Regions from separate parts of the Bacillus pretiosus genome, predicted to be linked through region 1. Evidence: riboswitches for the same ligand, from Rfam matches in the RefSeq annotation. Region 1 holds a riboswitch; the other holds the start of a gene.

Evidence for each region. A riboswitch is a leader RNA that binds a small molecule or an ion and turns the genes downstream of it on or off. The one in region 1 is predicted to bind S-adenosylmethionine.
Region 2: another riboswitch for S-adenosylmethionine. It lies ahead of metI (cystathionine gamma-synthase/O-acetylhomoserine thiolyase); the one in region 1 lies ahead of ACU8YW_RS01825 (methionine ABC transporter ATP-binding protein).

Annotation. Positions count from the first base shown of each region.
Region 1 covers NZ_CM129593.1:329,582-340,640, reverse strand. Annotated here, with positions in the region: gene ACU8YW_RS01850 (ArsA family ATPase) at 1-363, shown strand, start outside; gene ACU8YW_RS01845 (DUF3926 domain-containing protein) at 356-547, shown strand; gene ACU8YW_RS01840 (HXXEE domain-containing protein) at 609-1,076, shown strand; gene ACU8YW_RS01835 (MetQ/NlpA family ABC transporter substrate-binding protein) at 1,244-2,098, opposite strand; gene ACU8YW_RS01830 (methionine ABC transporter permease) at 2,120-2,785, opposite strand; gene ACU8YW_RS01825 (methionine ABC transporter ATP-binding protein) at 2,775-3,794, opposite strand; SAM riboswitch class I at 3,918-4,024, opposite strand; gene ACU8YW_RS01820 (cysteine hydrolase family protein) at 4,267-4,830, shown strand; gene ACU8YW_RS01815 (hypothetical protein) at 5,063-5,212, opposite strand; gene pruA (L-glutamate gamma-semialdehyde dehydrogenase) at 5,407-6,954, opposite strand; gene ACU8YW_RS01805 (TSUP family transporter) at 7,108-7,878, opposite strand; gene ACU8YW_RS01800 (CamS family sex pheromone protein) at 7,976-9,169, opposite strand; gene ligA (NAD-dependent DNA ligase LigA) at 9,186-11,059, opposite strand, start outside.
Region 2 covers NZ_CM129593.1:4,121,905-4,132,963, reverse strand. Annotated here, with positions in the region: gene ACU8YW_RS21265 (cysteine hydrolase family protein) at 1-422, opposite strand, end outside; gene metC (cystathionine beta-lyase) at 584-1,747, opposite strand; gene metI (cystathionine gamma-synthase/O-acetylhomoserine thiolyase) at 1,744-2,856, opposite strand; SAM riboswitch class I at 3,100-3,209, opposite strand; SAM riboswitch class I at 3,414-3,523, shown strand; gene ACU8YW_RS21250 (bifunctional homocysteine S-methyltransferase/methylenetetrahydrofolate reductase) at 3,594-5,426, shown strand; gene metH (methionine synthase) at 5,426-8,824, shown strand; gene murG (undecaprenyldiphospho-muramoylpentapeptide beta-N-acetylglucosaminyltransferase) at 8,843-9,901, shown strand; gene ACU8YW_RS21235 (DUF3966 domain-containing protein) at 9,998-10,258, shown strand; gene ACU8YW_RS21230 (nucleoside 2-deoxyribosyltransferase) at 10,352-10,726, shown strand; gene ACU8YW_RS21225 (hypothetical protein) at 10,806-11,059, shown strand, end outside.

The DNA of each region.
Region 1 (11,059 bases):
TTTCAGCCGCTTCCTATTTACGAAGCTCCTATGTTTGAACAAGAGGTTGTCGGTTTGTCTATGTTAGAGCGTGTAGGAGATGCTTTATTTAAATCAGATTCTTCTCCTACGGAAGTGAAATTTAACGGTCGCACTCAATATGTAAAAAAAGATGGCGATGAGTATATTTTCGTTCTCTCCATTCCCTTCTCAAACAAAAGTGAACTTTCATTAAATCAAAAAGGTGATGAACTTATCATTCGTTCAGGTTCTGTGAAACGGAACATCACATTACCAAAAACGTTAACACACCTTTCTATTCAAGGAGCAAAATTCGAAGATGATGTACTAAACATTCGATTTGGAGGTGTAGTGCATGCGTGAGGAACTACTAAGGAAGGTAATTCGTACAAAAATAAAAGTCGGTATGAATATATTAGAAGAGTTACCTGCCCCAATCCAGCAATCAGCTAAGCAAGCACTAAACATTTTGCAAGAGGAACTAGCTACTTATCCGAAAAAACAAGAGCATCATGAGGATAATTTAAAAAGTATCATAATTGAATAACTATCCCTGTATAGAGGGCCTTTTTTAGGCTTTCTATATTTTATTGGAGTGATGTCAGTTGATGAAAAAACATTCAACTATTATACCCTGGATCATTCCTTTATTATTTTTCGTTCATAACCTTGAAGAATCTTTTCAAATGCCACAATATCTTGCTAATCAATTTTCAATTTATTTTATAACAAGCCGACAATTTTTCATTGCGATTTTCGTATTAACAATCTTTGTCTTACTTATCGTCTTTCTATATCAACTAAACTTCTTGTCTTCTATATACTGGATTATTTTTATACAGGGGGCGATATTCTTCAACTCTGTTCAACATATTATTTTGTTTTTCATTTATCGTTCATATAATCCTGGCGTAATATCAGCCGTTTTCATTATGATTTTTTCTATTTTCTTTTTTTCATTCGAAAAACACCTCATTCATAAAAAACAATTCGTAATTACACTCATTTTTAGCTTATTTGCTTACCCTTTTATAATTTGGATTACCTTACTATTCGCTAGCTACTTTCATTCATAAAAAAAGACCAGGAAAACTCCTGGTCCATCACTCTACTTAACAAACATTGGATTCTACGTTATACAGAATTGGAAGGTACAGAATTAGGGTTTTGTTTGTTAAGTAGATTATATGTTGAACGAGCTAACAGCGGAGGGGTTCCTACTGTTAATCGTTAAACCCGATAATTATTTTACGATTTTTTCAAGCTCCTCAAGTGAAAGATCTACTGAAATGGAACCATCATTTGTTTCTTTCTTAATTGCATCTGTTACTTCTTTTGAATGATATAGTTCAATTACTTTTTTCAGTGTTGAATCATCTTTATCTTTTGTACGAGCTGCGAAAATATTAATATATGGCTTCGCATTTTCATTCTTTGGATCTTCTAAGAAAATTGGATCCTTCGCTGGATCTAATCCAGCTTGACCAGCAACACCGTTATTAATAACTGAAGCTGCAACATCTTTTAATACACGAGGTGTTTGCTGTGCGATAACCGGTGTAATTTTTAACTTCTTCGGATTTTCAGCAATGCCACTTGGATCTCCGAATAAGCCAAAGTCTTTCTTAAGCTTTAATAATCCAGCTGCATCAAGAAGTTTTAATGCACGAGCTTGGTTCGTTGGATCATTTGGAATCGCAATTTCTGAACCATCTGGAATTTCATTTGCCTTCTTATATTTTTCAGAGTATAAGCCCATTGGTGCAATTTGCGTTGTACCGACAGCTGTAATATCTAACTTATGCTCTTTTTTAAATTGCTCTAAGAAAGCAACGTGCTGGAATGAGTTTAGTTCAATATCTCCATCAGCTAACGCTTTATTTGGCGTTGTGTAATCAGAGAACTCAACCAGTTTAATTTTAATTCCCTCTTTTTCAGCTTTTTTCTTTAAAATTTCCCAAGCGTCTCCATCTGTTCCGGTTACGCCAACGCGAACTACTTTCTCTTTTGCTCCTGCCCCCGTGTCTCCACTTGAGCAGCCGCTTAACGCTGAAATTCCTACAATCGCTGATAATGCAAATGCTAAAATTTTCTTCATTTTCTTTTCCCCTCTTCCTTTTTATGATCTACGTAAAAAGACTTTCGCAAAGTAGTTTCCTAAATTTTGAGCTATCTGTACGAGAATAATAAGTAAAACGACCGTTACGAACATAACTGATGTATCAAAACGTTGATAACCATATGTCATCGCTAAGTCACCAAGACCGCCACCACCGACAAGCCCAGCAACTGCAGAAAATTCAATTAAACCAACTGTCATAAACGTAACACCTAAAATCAATGGCGCTAACGCTTCTGGTACAAGAATTTCAAAAACAATTCTAAATGGTGAAGCACCCATCGCTTGAGCTGCTTCAATGACTCCCTTTGGAACTGAAACAAGATTTGTTTCAACCATTCTAGCAATACCAATTGACGCAACTAACGTCATTGGAAAGATTGCTGCTGCTGTTCCAATCGTCGTTCCGATAACACTTCTTGTTAGTGGGCTTAAAGCTACTAAGAAGATGATGAATGGAACCGGACGAATTGTATTAATAATGATATTAAGAATAGAAAAGACCCATTTATTTTCTAAAAAGTTTCCTTTCCTCGTTACATACAACAGTAAACCTAGGGGTATACCAAGAATTGTAGCAAATATAAGGGTTACGATTACCATTAAGAGGGTATCCCCCGTCGCATCTACTATGCGAGGCCAAAATATACTCCAATCAACTCGCATGAGCTTCTACCTCCTTCAGCTGCACTTGCAGTCTTAGATGTTGTAATGCTTTTTGAATTTCCTTCTGTTCACCTTGCAATTCTACAAGAAGATTTCCAAATAGCACATTTTGAAGTTCAATAATATTTCCGTACAGTACGTTTACATCGACGTTATAATTTTTCGCGATATATGATAGTACCGGCTGCCCTGTCTCTTCCCCAGTAAATGTTAAGCGATAAATCTGTCCACCATTTTGAATTTTCCCTAGAACACTTTCCGGTAAATGATCATTAATAATGGAGCGTACAAAGTTTTGAGTTGTCTTTGTTTTTGGTTGTGTGAAAACATCAAACAGTTTTCCTTCTTCAATAACCTTTCCCTTCTCCATTACAGCTACACGGTGACAAATTTCTTTCACAACATGCATTTCATGTGTAATAAGAAGAATTGTTACATTGTATTCTCGATTTACTTTCTTTAATAAGTTCAAAATTTCTGTCGTTGTTTCTGGATCTAAAGCTGATGTTGCCTCATCACATATAAGAATGTCTGGCGATGTTGCAAGTGCTCTTGCAATGCCAACACGCTGCTTTTGTCCGCCTGATAGTTGCTCTGGATAATAGTTTGCTTTATCTTCTAATCCTACAAACTTTAGCAGTTCATTTACTCTTTCTTTTATCTCATTTTTTGGTACTTTCGCTAACCTTAATGGATAAGCAATATTCCCAAACACTGTTCTTGAATTAAATAAATTAAAACTTTGAAAAATCATCCCGATTCTTTGTCTTAGCTTCCGTAATTCTTTCGTCGATAGTGATGTAATATCTTTATCATCTATTGAAATCGTTCCCGCCGTTGGTCTCTCTAACATATTTACTAGGCGTAATAACGTACTCTTTCCAGCGCCACTAAAACCGATAATGCCAAAAATTTCGCCCTTCTCAACTGATAATGTTACATCCTCCACCGCATGAACAGATTGCCCACCTGATTCATATACTTTACTTACGTTGTTAAAAGAAATCATTTTTTCCCCTCCTATATGCTGTAAAAACTTGAAGTAGAGCTTTCGAGGTAAAATAAAAAGTGCTCTCCTTCTTATCAACCATAAAGATAAGAAGGAGAGCACTTATATGTACTCGGTCACATCTTCTCATCTTCCAAGCCTTTTATAAGGCTTGCTGGAGTTAGCACGGTATTAAAAAACCCGTTGCTGAGGTATCGTAGGGCCAGTCCCTCCACCTCTCTGGATAAGAATGTATCGATTTAATTGTCGTTTAATTAATTCTCATTATAGAACTCAGAATAATAAGAGTCAATACATTTTTTAGAAAAATATTAATTATTTATCTATTAAAATTTTCAAATAAAAAATCACAATATAATATTGCTTTTTAAAGTTATGTAAAATTCTTCTCCTTCATATTTTTTTAAAAGGAGAATCACCTCTATAAATTGAATACCATTATTTGAATATGAAACCGGAGGAAGATAAATATATGAAAACAGCTCTTTTACTCGTTGATATTCAAAATGATTATTTTCAACACGGAAAGATGGAATTGCGTAATCCAATAGAAGCAAGCAAATATGCTCGTCAGCTGCTACAACTCTTTAGAACGAAAAACGAACCTATTTTTCATATCCAACATGTAGCAATAAAAGATGACGCTACTTTTTTCCTGCCCAATACAGAGGGTGTACATATTCATGAAAGCGTACGTCCACTTAGAGAAGAAACCGTTATACTCAAACATTATCCAAATAGTTTTCGCGAAACTGATCTTCTAGAACAATTACAACGTTTAGACATTGAGCACGTCGTCATATGCGGGATGATGACTCATATGTGTATTGATGCTACCGTAAGGGCTGCTTTTGATTTCGGCTTTCCATGTACCGTTATACATGATGCTTGTGCTACAAAAGATCTTTCTTTTAAGAATGCTACTATACCAGCCGTTTATATTCATAACACAATTTTGGCTAGTTTAAATGGAGTATATGCAACTGTAATGAGTACAGAGGAGTTTGTGGCTACAAAAAAACACTCCCTTCAGTGAGCAAAACCGAAAAGAGTGTTTCTTGTCAAACCATAGATTTTCTTTCAAATTGTATTATACAGGAAATCCTTAAAATGAATACTAAAAAATATGACTAATAAGTCAACTTTTCTCGTTGTTTTGTTTCTATTTACATGTTTATCCCGATATTAATAGGATTTAGCTAGTTCTAATTACCTAATGGTAATATACGGTAATTGAAACTAGTTTCTCCTCTCAAAAACGTAACATATTATTTATCTGTTTGTTTTTGCTTCTTTTTCAAATACTCCGCACGCAATTTTTCAATTTGCTGCTTTTTATCAAATTTGGCAGGCGTCTGTTTTTCATGAAACTTTGCCACAGATACCTGACTTTTGTAATCCAATTGATATTTCCCCACTTTGTTCACCTACTTTTCTTGTCTTTAAAGAGAATCTATTCAACAAATATAATATACCTTATTTACTGAAGTAAACCTTATTACTTTATTAGTTTTTCTACTTATATCTATCTTAATCCACATATAGAAATTTTTTCAAAAAAAAAAAAAAAAAAGAGATCTTCACAGACTGCGAAGATCTCTTCTACTATTTCTTATAAAGTTTCAGAAGTAGTTTTTGCTTGCATGTGAAGTGCTAAGTAGTCAGGGCCACCAGCTTTAGAGTCTGTACCAGACATGTTAAAGCCACCGAATGGTTGGTAACCTACGATTGCACCAGTACATCCACGGTTGAAGTATAAGTTACCCACATGGAATTCTTCACGTGCTTTTTCAATATGGTCACGGTTATTAGTAACAACAGCACCTGTTAAACCGTATTCTGTATTGTTTGCAATTGCAAGTGCATGATCAAAGTCTTTTGCTTTACAGAATGCTACTACTGGTCCGAAGATTTCTTCTTTCATTAAGCGAGCATCTTCTGCAACGTCAGCAACGATTGTTGGTTGGATGAACCAGCCTTTAGAATCGTCTCCTTCGCCACCTGTTAAGATTCTACCTTCTTCTTTACCAATTGCAACATAGCTCATCACTTTATCAAATGCAGCTTGGTCATTAACAGGACCCATGTTTGTACCTAAAACAGCTGGATTAGCAACTGTTAATTCTTTCGTTAATTCAACAGCACGATTTAATACGTAATCGTATACATCTTCATGGATTACTGCACGAGAACATGCAGAACATTTTTGTCCTGAGAATCCGAATGCTGATGCTACGATAGATTTAGCTGCTAATTCAAGATCTGCTTCTTTATCAACAACGATTGTATCTTTACCACCCATTTCAGCGATAACGCGTTTTAACCAAATTTGGCCTGGGTTTACTTTCGCTGCACGCTCATAAATACGGATACCTACATCACGAGATCCAGTGAAGCTCACGAAACGTGTACGAGGGTGATCTACTAAGTAGTCACCAACTTCAGAACCATTACCTGGAACGAAGTTTACTACGCCAGCTGGTAAGCCAGCTTCTTCTAATACTTCCATGAATTTCGCTGCTACTACAGGAGTTGTACTAGCTGGTTTTAGTAATACTGTGTTACCAGAAACTAAAGCAGCTGTTGTCATACCTGCCATAATTGCGAATGGGAAGTTCCAAGGAGAAATGATAACACCTACTCCTAATGGAATGTAAGAGAAACGATTATATTCAATTGGACGGCTTTCTACTGGAATTCCGTCTTTTAATTTTAACATTTGACGACCATAATATTCCATAAAGTCGATTGCTTCTGCTGTATCAGCATCTGCCTCATTCCACGGTTTACCTGCTTCTTTTACAAGAATAGCAGAGAATTCATGCTTTCTGCGACGAACGATTGCTGCAGCACGGAATAAAATGTCTGCACGCATTTCTGGCTTTGATTTTCTCCAAGTTTGGAATGTTTCATCCGCTACTTGCATTGCTTTTTCAGCTAACTCACGGCTTGCTTTTGAAACGCGACCAACAAGTTCCTCTTTATTTGCAGGGTTTACAGAAACAATTTTGTCTTCTGTAGTGATTTTTTCTCCCCCAATAATTAATGGATAGTCTTGTCCAAGATAAGATTCTACTTTCTTTAAACCTTCTTCAAACGCTAATTTGTTAGCCTCCACTGAAAAATCTGTAAATGGCTCATGTTTGTATGCTACTACCATTCTTTTTAGCCTCCCCTTAGAAAAACGTTTACATTTTACAACATTATTCTACACGATAATTTAGATTTATTCAAATATTCCTAGACTTATATTTTAAAAATTAATTAATTTTTAAAATATAATAAAAAAATAGAGTTATACATACGTATAACTCTACAAAATATGAGTATATTCCAAAATGTTTTTTCCAATCAATAAAATAGTTACTAACAAAAATAAAGTTCTTACATATCCAACACCTTTTTGAACTGCAAACTTCGATCCAAAATAAGCGCCAAAAATCATCGACAATCCCATAATAATACCGTATTCAAAATGAATTACGTCTAAAAATAAAAAAGTAATTAAAGATACGATATTACTAACAAAGTTCAAAAGTTTTCCAGATGCTGCCGCTTGAATAAAATCCAAACCAACTAATAAAAATGCAAAAATTAAAAAGGATCCTGTCCCTGGTCCAAAAAATCCATCGTAAAACCCTATCATTAAAATAACAAAGAAAAATATTAATGTTTTTCTTTTCGTCATCTTCTTATAGGTAGATACACTTCCCCAATCCTTTTTTGCAATAATATAAATGGCAATAAACACCAACATCACAAGCACTAACGGACGTAAAATATCCGGCGGAATAAACTTTACTACTAAAGCGCCTGCGACCGCTCCTATAACAGTTAACGGGATTAACTTTCCTACAATTTTAAAATCGACCTTTCCTGATCGAATAAAATAAACTGCACTCGTAAACGTCCCCATCGTTGCAGCTAATTTATTCGTTGCAATTGCCGAAGCTGGTGGTAAACCAACAAACATAAGTGCTGGAAGCGAAATTAATCCTCCACCGCCAACAACTGAATCAATAAAAGCTGCTAAAAAGCCGAATGCAATTAATAAAATAATGACTTGAAAACTTAATTCGTCCATGTGCTTTACCCCTTACCCCCCATTATTTATAACATTTTAAATTATAACAAAATTCCTCAAGAAAAAAAGCCGTTCCATAAAGGAACAGCCCTCCTATTTAATCTAAAATTTTCACAAATGGTTCATCTTGCTTCGCTTCACGTATAATAATCGCTTCTGGACGTTCTACAGATTTAATCGTTACTTGTACTTTCATATAATTCGGGAAGTATTCCATAACAAGCCCAGCTACATATTGTGTAAAACCAATTATTTCTGCTTTCCCATTAAACTGGACAGGAATATCAAGCTTTATTTCTCTTAATTCATCATCTCTATACATACCAGTACCGATAACAGCTGTGTAGTCGCCTTGGAAATAATCGCTTAGTTTTGATTTAAAGTTCGATACTCTCGCCAGATCTTCACGTTTATTATCTGTTTTCGCTTGTTCAGATGGGAACAAATAATATTTCTCATTAATTTGTTTCCAATCCTCAACCGTTTCACTGCCTTTTTCAACATTCGCATAAGAAACAAAGTTACCTGGCACGAGTGAAGCCTTTGGAGCCTGACGATAAATTGCAAATGTTATCGGAAGGTTTTTTGTTTCAGGCTGTTTTTGATGCATAAATTTCAAGACTTCTTGCGCCATTTTTTTCCCTTCAGCTACCATTTTTTCTTGCTCAATTTTAGCCTCACGCGGATAACCATGCTCTTCCTCGTAATAATGAACCGAGTTCATCGCTAAACCAACTACTATGCCTTTGCGCTCATCTGTTTCGCCTTTTTTCACATAATAATCATGCTCTAAAATATTTGAAATATATATTGGATTTTTTTTATTTTTTGCCTCTAATGATTCAGATCCTCCACCTAACGCTGGGTTTAACCCAATGTTTGGAAATTTAACTGCATCTTTTTTTAATTTGTCCTCTAGTTCCTTTTGTTCAGCATCTGTACGCTTTCTTTTAACAAGCATCTGCACATTTTGAGTATCTAGAACATCTCCACCTTTAAAGAAATGATCTTTCGTACTAAAGGATTCTTTTGCAATACGCATTAATCCTGTTTCAAATTCATCTATATCAAGACGATTACTTACTCCTTGTACAACTAAACCACGTGCAGCTCCTGCTTGAAATGGAATAGTCGCCTTATAGTATTCATCCGAAATAGCGTACTTCGGAACGATTGCTTGCTCTTTTGCTTTCCCCGATTTCTCAACCACTTTTTCATCTTTATCGGCACCTGCACTACACCCACTTACGAGTAGGCCAAGGCTTAATACCGCTAATGCTATTTTTTTCATGGTAAGTTTGCACCTCTTACTTATTTAGCTCTTGTAAGAACCTCTCTTCATTCCAAACCTCAACATTATGCTTCTCTGCTTGTGCTAATTTCGAACCTGCTGCTTCACCTGCAACAACTAAATCCGTACTTTTACTAACACTTCCTGTTACTTTTCCACCTAATGCCTCAATCTTTTTCTTCGCTTCACTACGTCCCATAACTTCTAATTTCCCTGTTAAAACGACAGTTTTTCCTGCGAAGTACGACTCAACATTTTGTAAATCAGCAATTTTTATGCCTTTGTATGCCATATTCACGCCATACTCTTTAAATTGTTGTAATAGCTCTAATACGTCTTCATTATCAAAATACGTCACGACGGATTGAGCCATTTTTTCACCAATTTCATTAATTGCTTTTAGTTCTTCTTCCGTTGCTTTCACAAGCGCATCCATCGTTTCGAAATGCTCGGCAAATGTACGGGCTGCTTTCGCTCCAACATGGCGAATACCAAGACCAAATAATAATCGTTCTAATGAGTTTTCTTTAGAATTCTCAATTGCTTGTACTAAATTCGTTGCTGATTTTTCACCGAATCGTTCTAGCTGTAATAATTGCTCTTTCGTCAACGAATATAAATCAGCAAATGTACGAATATAATCCGCATCAAAGAGTTGTGTAATGACACGTTCTCCAAGTCCATCAATATTCATTGCATTTCTTGAAACGAAATGAATTAATCCTTCTCGAATTTGAGCTGGACAAGTTGGATTTATACAACGAAGTGCTACTTCTTCTTCTAAACGAACTAGTTCACTCTCACATGCTGGGCAATGCGTTGGCATATGATATTCTTCTTCCTCACCAGTACGCTTATCGAAAATAACGTTCACAACTTCAGGAATAATATCTCCAGCCTTCTTCACTACAACATAGTCACCAATTCGAATGTCCTTTTCACGAATTAAATCTTCGTTATGTAAAGAAGCACGACGAACGATAGTACCAGCCACTCGCACTGGCTCTAGCTCTGCTGTCGGTGTTACAACCCCTGTGCGACCAACACTTAATTCAATGCCTGTTAATCTTGTTACAACTTCTTCAGCCGGGAATTTATAAGCAATCGCCCATCTTGGACTCTTTGCTGTAGTTCCTAAACTTTCTTGAAGAGCAACATCATCTACTTTTATAACGATTCCATCAATCTCATAATCAAGATGCGGACGTTTTTCTTGCCATTCTTCTACATAAGCTATAACTTCTTCAATTGTCTCACATGTACGCCGATTTGGATTTGTTTTGAATCCAAGTTCACCTAAGAAATCAAGCGATTCACTATGTGATGGAATTGTTTTTTCTTCTACATTCGCAAGACCGTACACAAACATAGATAAGTTACGCTTCGCTGCAATTTTTGGATCAAGTTGGCGTATTGAACCTGCTGCCGCATTACGCGGATTCGCAAATACATCTTCACCATTTTGCTCTTTTTCTTCATTTAACTTAACGAATGAACGCTTCGGCATATAAGCTTCGCCTCGTGCTTCTAACGTTACTTCTTCATTTAAACGGAGCGGGATCGCTTTAATTGTTTTTAAATTTTGGGTAATATCTTCCCCTGTTACACCATCACCACGCGTTGCCCCTTGAATGAAGCGTCCTTTTTCATAATGAAGTGAAACAGCAAGTCCGTCAATTTTTAATTCGCATATATATCTTACATTCGCATCATCAATTCCTTGGCGTACTCGTCGGTCGAAATCACGTAAATCTCCTTCGTTAAATGCATTTCCTAAACTTAACATCGGTGACTTATGTGTTACTTTTTCAAATATATCAAGAACCGTTCCCCCAACGCGAATGGAGGGGGAGTCTTCACTCATAAACTCTGGATTCTCTGCTTCTAATT
Region 2 (11,059 bases), 1.5 Mb from region 1:
TTTAACGTAGAGGTTGCTTTCTGTACCATGAAGTTTTCGTATTCTAGTCCATGGGAAAATTTAATCGTAGCATCCATACAGTACTCTGTTTGGGCACCACAAAATTCAATACGGTGTACAGATAATTGTTCTAAAATCTCTTTCAAGTTTGTTTTATAAAATGAATTGGCATGTGTTTTTCTTACAAAAAAATCTTGTTCCTGAACATCTAGATCAGCATGAATAGCCCAAAGTTCTTTTTCGGGTACTAAATCATCATCACAATGTTGAATAAAAATGATTGGTTTATTTGATTTTCTGTATGAAGAAATTCTTTTATTTACTTTTGTAAGTAAATTTTGTAAATCGAATAAATGCTCTTCGCTATAACATACTCCATTTTGTAAATCGATAACGATTAAAACATCTGCACAAGTATCCATTATTTTTGCCCCTTTTTTACTTCTTAATATATCAATTAATTCATTATTTAGAAATAGATGGTGCTCTTTCGTTTTTTTATGAACTATACGAAAAGTAAAAAATATACTTAATGGCATAAAACAGAAGATATGAAAAATTAATTTCATATCTTCTGTTCGTTCTATGCATTGACAGGTTCTTCTACATAAGAAAGGGCATTTTCAAAATCGGATATTAAATCGTCAACATTTTCAAGGCCGACAGATAACCGAAGTAATGAATTAGAAATCCCTCTTTCATCACGAGCTTCTTGCGACAGTGCTGCATGTGACATTTTAGCTGGGTAGGAAAGAATCGATTCGACAGCTCCTAAACTCACTGCAAAGACAGGTAATTTTACTTTTGATAAAAATTGGCGGAGTGCGTCTTCTGATTGTAAAGTGAAAGATAGGACAGCTCCGGCTGATGTAGCTTGAGATTGTTGAATATCAAATCCAAGATGTGTTTGTAAGCCAGGATAATAGACATTTTTAACTTTAGTGTGCTCTTGTAAATAATGTGCAATTTTATTGGCGTTTGCAGCTGAATGCTCAAGACGTACATGCAATGTTTTTAGACCGCGAAGTACTAGAGAACAATCTTGAGGACCTAAAATAGCGCCGAATGCATTTTGTAAAAATCCAAGTTTTTGAGCGAGTTCGGCATCTTTTACAACCGCTAATCCGGCAGTAACATCACTATGACCGGCAATGAATTTTGTGGCACTATGAAGAACGACATCGGCACCAAGATCAAGTGGTTTCTGGAATAGTGGTGTCAAAAATGTATTATCAACAAAAGTAAGGGCGTCAATAGATTTTGCAAGTTTAGAAACAGCACAAATATCTGTCACTTTTAAAAGTGGATTAGAGGGTGTTTCCACATAAAAGAGTTTTGTGTTTGGCTTAATGTTTTGCTTTATTTCTTCTACATTTGTCATATCAACAAATGTATGTGACACACCGTAACGGGAGAGCACTTCAGTTATAATTCGGTAAGTTCCTCCATATACGTCTTCTGAAATGAGTACGTGATCGCCTTGTGAAAGAAGGAGGAATGCAGTAGAAATCGCTGCAATTCCTGATGCGAAGGCAAATCCCTTTGTTCCTCCTTCTAATAAAGCAATGATATCTTCAAGAGCTTCACGAGTTGGATTACCAGAGCGACTATAGTCATATTTTCCGAACGTATCTACATCAAACTGGTGGAATGTTGATGTATTATAGATGGGAACGTTAACAGCTCCTGTTTGTGAGTCATGTTTATATTGGTTGTGCAGTAAGAGTGTATCTATAGAATAACTCATATTCTTACACCTTCTTTTACAAGTTTAATGGCTTGCTTTAAGTCTTGAATTAAATCGTTACTATTTTCAATGCCAACGGAAAATCGCAGAAGACGATTACATACACCGTTTGCTGTTCTGATTTCTTCAGGAATATCAGCGTGTGTTTGCGTTGCTGGATACGTCATTAAACTTTCAACACCACCAAGACTTTCAGCAAATGTAATTAAGGATAAAGATTGTAAGAATGGATTAATCCATGTTTCATCTTTCAGACGAAATGAGATCATGCCACCTCTTCCAGGATAAAATACATCTGTCACCCCGTCTTCATCATTTAAATAAGCAACAACTGCTTTTGCATTTTCTTCATGTTGTCTCATGCGAAGCGCTAACGTTTTCATACCACGAATTAATAGCCATGAGTCAAATGGACTTAAGACCGCACCAGAGGCATTATGATAATGAGCGATTTCCTCACAAAGTTCCTTTCCTTTTGCAACGACAAGTCCGCTTAGGACATCGTTATGTCCCCCTAAATATTTCGTTGCGCTATGAAGTACAATGTTGGCACCTTCTGTTAATGGCTGCTGTATATAAGGCGTATAGAATGTGTTGTCTACAATAAGAAGTAGTCCGTGTCTTTTCGCTACAGTTGCGACAGCGGCAATATCAGTAACTTGCATTAACGGATTAGTTGGAGTTTCTATGAAAATAGCTTTCGTTTCAGTTGTGATAGCTTGCTCAATTTGTTTAATAGATTGTGTATTTACGTATCTACATCGAACATTCCACTTTTTTTCGTGCTCAGAAAATAATCGATAAGTGCCCCCGTATAAATCTTCGGATACAATAAGTTCGTCTCCAGAACGGAATAGGGAGAGGACGAGGAGAACAGCTGCCATCCCTGAACTACAGGCATAACCTTGTTCACCATATTCTAAGTCTGCGATTGCCTGCTCTAAAAGACCACGAGTTGGATTGCCAGTTCGTGAATAGTCAAAGCCAGTAGAGTTACCAATTCCTTCATGACGATAAGCAGTTGAAAAATAAACAGGTGGGTTAACAGTTCCTGTTGTAGTTTCGCTCCGGTTTCCGATTTGTGCTAGTTTTGTTTCAATAGTTGACATGTGAAAATTCCTCCTTTTTAAATTAACAATTAAGTGAATGTAAAGTGAAACTTTAATAAGTGAGGGGGGCATCCCCCACTGATTATCAGCCCTCACCAATCGGGCTTTTACGGGCAGTTGATTCCCACCTAACTTCTTTGTTCCAGCTGAATTTTGAGTTGGGAATCTTACTGCCCTCAAATAGCGGGGTAAAATAAAAAAAGCCTTCTAAAGAAGAAGGCTTTCGGTTTGAATAGAGTCTTCTTCTCATCTGTCAAATCTTTCACAATTTGCTGGAATTAGCACCTTATTAACAAATGTTAATGGTTGCTGAGGCGTCATAGGGCCAGTCCCTCTACCTCTCTAGATAAGAATGTTCGTATGAAATTTTTATTATGTTTTTAACTTTACAACAAAAGATAATTGAATTGCAACTTTATTTTAAATAATTTTTATTTTTCCGCAAGTGTCATTGACTTTTGCATTTGTGCATGCTAAATTTATTAAAAAATTAACAAACATTGTTAAAAGGGGAACGTATTTCCTTTTAGCTACATAAATAAAATAATAAAGACAAACTCTTATTGAGAGCGGTGGAGGGAAAGGCCCTGTGAAACCCAGCAACCTTCAAACGAAATGTTTGAAACGGTGCTAATACCTGCAAAACGAATGTTTTGCATAATAAGAGGAGGAACAATTATGTCCCCCTCTTCAAAGTGAAGAGGGGGTTTTTATATTGATAGAAATGAGGGAGATTTGTGAAATTACTAGATTTATTATCAAAAGGAATTGTAATAGGTGATGGTGCGGTTGGGACGTTATTACATTCACATGGTTTGCAAAGTAGTTTTGAAGAATTGAATATATCTGATCCAGATTTAATTATATCGATTCATAAGCAATATGTAGCTGCTGGGGCTGATGTGATTCAAACAAATACGTACGGAGCAAATGAAGCGAAATTACGTATTTATGGTTTAGAAAATCAAGTTACTGAAATTAATAGAGCCGCAGTAAAACTGGCGAAAGCATCTGTTACAGACAGAAATGCAATTTTAGGAACAATTGGTGGTATGAAACATATCGGAGCTGTTACGACAACTGATATGGAAAGAGAATTTATGTTACTGGAACAGGCAAGTGCATTACTAGAAGAACAGGTTGATGGACTGCTATTAGAAACTTTCTATGATGAGTTTGAATTACTTCATGCTGTTCAGGTGTTACGAAAACAAACGAATATTCCAATTGTAGCTCAATTAGCATTGCATGAGGCAGGTACAACTCAAAATGGAAATGATGTAAATGAAATATTAAAACAGCTTTTAGATTACGGTGCAAATGTCGTTGGATTGAACTGTCAACTAGGGCCACTTCACATGACGGAAGCTTTTAAAATGATATCGATTCCGCAAAATGGCTACTTGTCAGCATATCCGAATGCAGGTCTCCCAAATTATGTGGAGGGACGTTACGTATATGAGGGAAGTCCAGCTTATTTCGAAGCGATGACACCGAAATTTATTGAGCAAGGTATTCGGTTATTAGGTGGTTGTTGTGGCACGACTCCAGAACATATTGAAAGTATGAAACGTGCAATTGCAAATGTTACACCTGTAATAGAAAAGGATACGATTCAAAGACCGAAAGTAGTTCATACACACGAGAAACGTTCAAAAGCTCATGTCACATTAGCAGAGAAAGCAAAAAAACAAACGACAGTAGTAGTGGAATTAGATCCACCGAAAACGTTAGATACGCAGCGATTTTTTGAAGGCGCAAGAGCATTGAAAAGAGCTGGGGCAGATGCTATTACTCTAGCAGATAATTCATTAGCATCGCCTCGCATCTCGAATATGGCAATGGGGGCATTATTAACGAAGCACGATATTCCGGTATTGACGCACTTAACGTGTAGAGACCATAACGTCATCGGACTACAATCTCATTTACTAGGCCTATCAGCGTTAGGTATGGAAGAGGTGTTAGCTTTAACTGGGGATCCAGCACGCGTTGGTGATTTTCCAGGTGCCACTTCTGTATATGATTTGTCCTCTATTGAGCTCATTAAAATGATTAAAGAAATGAACGACGGGCGCTCGATTTTAGGGAAATCAATTGGTCCAGCAACAAGGTTTTCAGTGGGAGGTGCGTTTAATCCGCATGTAAGACATTTAAAAGCAGCGGTTAAGCGAATGGAACGGAAAATAGATGCTGGAGCGGAATATTTCTTAACTCAGCCAATTTATGATATCGCGTTAATTGAAGAAGTGTATGAAGCGACAAAGCATTTGGAACAACCTATTTTTATTGGGATTATGCCATTAATAAGTAAAAGGAATGCAGATTTCCTTCATTTTGAGGTACCGGGTATTACTCTACCTGAAGAAATAAGGGAGAGAATGGATGGACATGAAACGAAAGAGGCAGCAATTGAAGAAGGGATTCGCATTTCACAAGAATTGATCGATGCGGCGATGAAATATTTTAACGGCATTTATCTTATTACACCATTTCTAAAATATGAAATTACAGAACATCTTGTTAAATATGTGAGAGAAAAGCAAGAAGTGAAAGAAGGTATTAATTGATGAAATGTATAGAAGAAAAATTACAAAATAACATCTTAATATTAGATGGTGCAATGGGAACAATGATCCAGCAAGAGGACTTAACTGCGGAAGATTTCGGAGGAGAAGAGTACGAAGGTTGTAATGAATATTTAGTAGAAACAAGGCCTGATGTCATTTTAAAGATTCATAAAGCTTATATTGAAGCTGGAGCAGATATTATTGAAACAAATACATTTGGGGCGACAAACATTGTATTAAGTGATTATGAGTTGTCTCATTTAGATGAGGAATTAAATGAGAAGGCAGCACGTTTAGCGAAGCAAGCGGTCAAAGCAAGCGGGAAGGAAGTATATGTTGCGGGAGCAATGGGACCAACAACGAAAGCGATTAGTGTTACAGGTGGTGTGACGTTTGAAGAATTAATTGAAGCCTATACACGGCAGGCTAGAGGCTTATTGAATGGCGACGTAGATGTATTACTCGTTGAGACGAGTCAAGATATGCGTAACGTGAAGGCTGCTTATATTGGAATTCAAGCAGCTTTTGATGAGCTAAATAAAATTGTACCTATTATGATTTCAGGAACGATTGAACCGATGGGAACGACTCTGGCCGGGCAAACAATTGAGGCTTTTTACTTATCAGTAGAACATATGAAGCCATTATCTGTTGGATTAAACTGTGCGACCGGTCCGGAGTTTATGAGAGACCATATTCGTTCACTATCTGAGTTGTCGGAGTGTTACATTTCTTGTTATCCAAATGCAGGTCTTCCTGATGAAGATGGACATTATCATGAATCTCCATCTTCTCTCGCTGAAAAAGTGAAGCGATTTGCTGAAGAAGGATGGGTTAATATTATCGGTGGTTGTTGTGGCACAACACCAGAACATATAAAAGCAATAAAATCCGCGTTAGCTTCTCTTAATCCACGTGAACACCACGAAAGAGCTGGACACGGGGTTAGTGGATTAGAGGCACTTCAATATGATGACTCTATGAGACCATTATTTGTTGGTGAAAGAACAAACGTTATTGGGTCACGTAAATTTAAACGATTAGTAGCAGAAGGGAAATTTGAAGAGGCTGCTGAAGTCGCAAGAGCGCAAGTGAAGAAAAATGCTCATATTATTGATATTTGTATGGCAGATCCTGATCGCGATGAAATAGAAGATATGGAAAACTTCTTGGCAGAAGTTACGAAAGTGTTAAAAGTACCAATTATGATTGATTCAACAGATGAAAATGTGATGGAGCGAGCTCTTACTTATATTCAAGGAAAAGCTGTTATTAATTCAATTAATTTAGAAGATGGAGAAGAACGATTTAAAAAAGTGACGCCGCTTCTTCGGAAATATGGTGCTGCTATTGTTGTAGGAACAATTGATGAAGATGGTATGGCGGTTAGTGCAGAACGAAAACTCGAAATCGCGAAAAGAAGTTATGAGTTATTGACGACGAAATATGGTATACGCCCGTCAGATATTATTTTTGATGCACTTGTATTTCCTGTAGGTACAGGTGATGAAGAATATATTGGTTCAGCGGCAGCGACGATAGAAGGAATTCGCCTTATTAAAGAAGCCTTGCCAGAGTGTTTAACGATTTTAGGTGTAAGTAACATATCTTTTGGTTTACCACCAGCTGGCCGAGAAGTATTAAATTCCGTCTTTTTATACCATGCAACGAAAGCAGGATTAGATTACGCAATTGTGAATACGGAAAAATTAGAACGGTATGCGTCAATTCCAGAGGAAGAAAAACGTCTTGCTGATGCACTACTTTTTGAAACGACGCAAGAGACGTTAGAAGAATTTACAAATTTTTATCGCGCGGCAAAAAAGAAAGATGTCGTTACCCAAGAAACATTAACTCTTGATGAAAGGCTGGCAAATTACATTGTAGAAGGTACGAAACAAGGACTACAAGAAGATTTAAGCCTTGCACTTACAGAAGGAAGAAAACCTTTGGATATTATTAATGGCCCACTTATGACAGGAATGGATGAGGTGGGACGATTATTTAATAATAATGAGCTTATCGTTGCCGAAGTATTGCAAAGTGCTGAAAGTATGAAAGCTGCCGTAAGCTATTTAGAGCCACATATGGAATCTAGCGAGAGTGCGAAAAAGGGGAAAGTATTATTAGCAACTGTTAAAGGTGACGTACATGATATTGGGAAAAACCTCGTTGAAATTATTTTATCGAATAACGGATATGAGATTATTAATTTAGGAATCAATGTTCGTTCGGATCGAATTGTTCAAGAAGTACAAGAAAAGAAGCCTGACATTATTGGTCTTTCTGGTTTATTAGTAAAATCAGCGCAACAAATGGTAACGACTGCTGAAGATTTAAAAGCTGCAAATATTGATGTTCCAATCGTTGTAGGCGGGGCAGCGTTAACGAGAAAATTTACAGAAAATCGTATTTCACCATCATATAAAGGGCTCGTATGTTATGCGAGTGATGCGATGACTGGTCTTGATATTATTAATAAGCTTCAAAAAGAAGAAGAGCGTGAGAAGATGAAACAAGATAAAAAAGAGCGTCATCTTCATATCGTAAAAAAAGAGGAGAAGAAAGTAGAAATTCCAGCAGTAATTGAGCCATTAGCGAAGGCAGAGGTTATGATACCTGATTCAACAAAACGAATTGTATTACGTGATATTCCAGTTGCACATCTCGCTCCATTTTTAAATAGACAAATGCTACTTGGACATCACCTTGGATTAAAAGGAAATGTGAAGAAGCTTTTGCGAGAGGGAGATAAGAGAGCACACGAATTAAATGATTTAATAGATGAATTATTGCAGGAAGGACAATTTTGGTTAAAACCGAAAGCGGTGTATCAATTTTTCCCAGCGCAAAGTGACGGACAAAACATTGTAATATATGATCCAGAAGATCATACGCGTGTTATAGAGCGTTTCACATTCCCAAGACAAGGAAAAGCACCATATCGTACTTTAGGTGATTATTTACGACCAGTTGGAGATGAGATGGACTATGTTGCTTTCCTATCTGTTACGGTTGGGGAAGGCGTTCGGGACATTGCTGAAGAGTGGAAGGCGAAGGGTGATTATTTACGCAGCCATGCGATCCAATCGTTAGCGCTTGAACTAGCAGAAGGTCTTGCTGAAAAAACACATATGCTCATTCGTGATCGCTGGGGTATTCCAGATTCACTAGAACTGACGATGGAAGAACGTTTCCGTACGAAATATAGAGGGATACGAGTGTCTTTCGGTTATCCAGCATGTCCAGAACTTGCGGATCAAGAAAAGTTATTTCGCCTTATTCATCCAGAAGAAATAGGTATTTCATTAACAGAAGGATTTATGATGGAGCCAGAAGCATCTGTGACGGCTATGGTATTTTCTCACCCTGAGGCAAGATATTTTAGTGTATTATAGTGTAGAAGGGGGAGACGTATGAAGAAAATAGTCTTTACAGGTGGCGGTTCGGCAGGGCATGTAACACCTAATTTAGCCATCATTCCACATTTACAAGAACAGAATTGGGATATCTCGTATATTGGTTCTCATCAAGGGATTGAGAAAACGATTATAGAAAAGGAAGGCATTCCGTACTATAGTATTTCAAGTGGAAAGCTACGTCGTTATTTTGATTTAAAAAATATAAAAGATCCTTTTCTTGTAATGAAGGGTGTTATGGATGCGTATGTAAGGATTCGAAAACTAAAACCGGATGTGATTTTTTCAAAAGGTGGTTTCGTATCTGTACCAGTCGTAATTGGAGGCTGGCTAAATAGAGTCCCTGTTTTATTACATGAATCTGATATGACGCCAGGACTAGCAAACAAAATTGCGCTCCGTTTCGCTTCGAAAATATTTGTTACATTTGAAGAAGCTGCGAAACATTTACCGAAAGAAAAAGTAATCTATACAGGATCTCCTGTACGTGAAGAAGTGCTAAAGGGAAATCGTGAAAAAGGTTTAGTGTTTTTAGGTTTTTCACGTAAAAAGCCAGTTATTACAATTATGGGAGGAAGTTTGGGCGCAAAGAAAATTAATGAAACGGTTCGAGAAGCGTTACCAGAACTTCTGAAAAAATATCAAATTGTTCATCTTTGCGGAAAAGGTAATCTTGATGAAAGCTTACAAAATAAAGAAGGATATAAACAATTTGAATATATACATGGGGAACTGCCAGACATATTAGCGATAACAGATTTTGTTATTTCACGTGCGGGCTCTAATGCCATTTTTGAGTTTTTAACATTGCAAAAGCCGATGGTTTTAATTCCGCTATCGAAATTTGCAAGTCGTGGAGATCAAATACTAAATGCAGAGTCTTTTGAAAGACAAGGATATGCTTCCGTATTGTATGAGGAAGATGTGACTGTGAAATCACTTATAAAGCATGTCGAAGAATTAAATCAAAATAATGAGATGTATAAAACAGCACTAAAAAAATATAATGGAAAAGAAGCAATTCAAACAATCATTCAACATATTTCAGAGGCATGATGAAACAATCATGTCTTTTTTAGTAGGATGAAAGATTCCAAGGATTGATATTTTTATGTTACAATAACAAATGGATTAGTAGGGAAATTCCAATTAATGAAGCGTGAAAATACGAATGGATTAGGAGTGACTGTGTTGGAGCTAAGTCTCTATGAAAATACTGCACTTATTATATGCTTTGTGTTGTACGTTGGTAGTGTTATTGTTTATATTTCAAGGAAATTTTCGCAAGAAAGAGAGCTTGAAAAATCAGAAATAACAGCTGAACTAGAAATGTTAGCTGATGAAAGTTATAAAAAGAAGAAAATAAAAGAAGAGCATGAAGAATCCCATCATTTAAACGCAAATAAGTTTTAAAGATGGGGATTTTTTTTGAAGTCGTTCTTTATTATGTTTATAGCAAGTAACGCTAAAAGGAGTTTCCCGTACATAATGAAGGAGTGTATATAAATGAATTTTTATGTCGCCTCAGGATTCCAAAATAAACATCTTGTACGTTCTATAGCAAATGAACTGAAACATGCAGGATGGCACCATACATATGATTGGACAAGAAACGAAAGAGCAGTGAATCAAGATCAATTAAGAGAAATTGGGCAGGCAGAAAAGAATGCTATTAAAGAAGCGGATGTCTTTTTACTTATATTAGATGGCGGAAACGGGAGCCATACAGAGTTTGGAATGGCGATTGCGCTAGAGAAAAAGATATATGTATATCATGAAAGAAACCCGCTTCAAACAACGTTCTATCATTTGCCAGAAATAAATATTTTTGAAGGAGATGCAACTGAATTTGCATCTTATGTTATGAATCATGTGAAATAATAGTAACGACCTAAAAGGTTATAAAAGTGATCTTTTGGGAACAGTGATGATAAGAAACGTATATAAAGGAGTATATAATATGAAATTAGAAAATGGATGGGAAACGAGCTTTTTAGAAGTTGTACAAAATAGTGAATTTAAGAAAGAGGCCGTTCTTAGTCAATTGCTTTGTGAGGATAGTGAAGAAGTAGAAGAGCTTGTGGATGATTACGGATATGAAGAGATTATTGAACGCGAACATGATGATGAATTAGCAGAAGTTTTAGGTGAAGAACTTTTCGATGAGATGGAACGACACGTATTCTTATCTTCACAGCCAGAAGAAAAACTTAT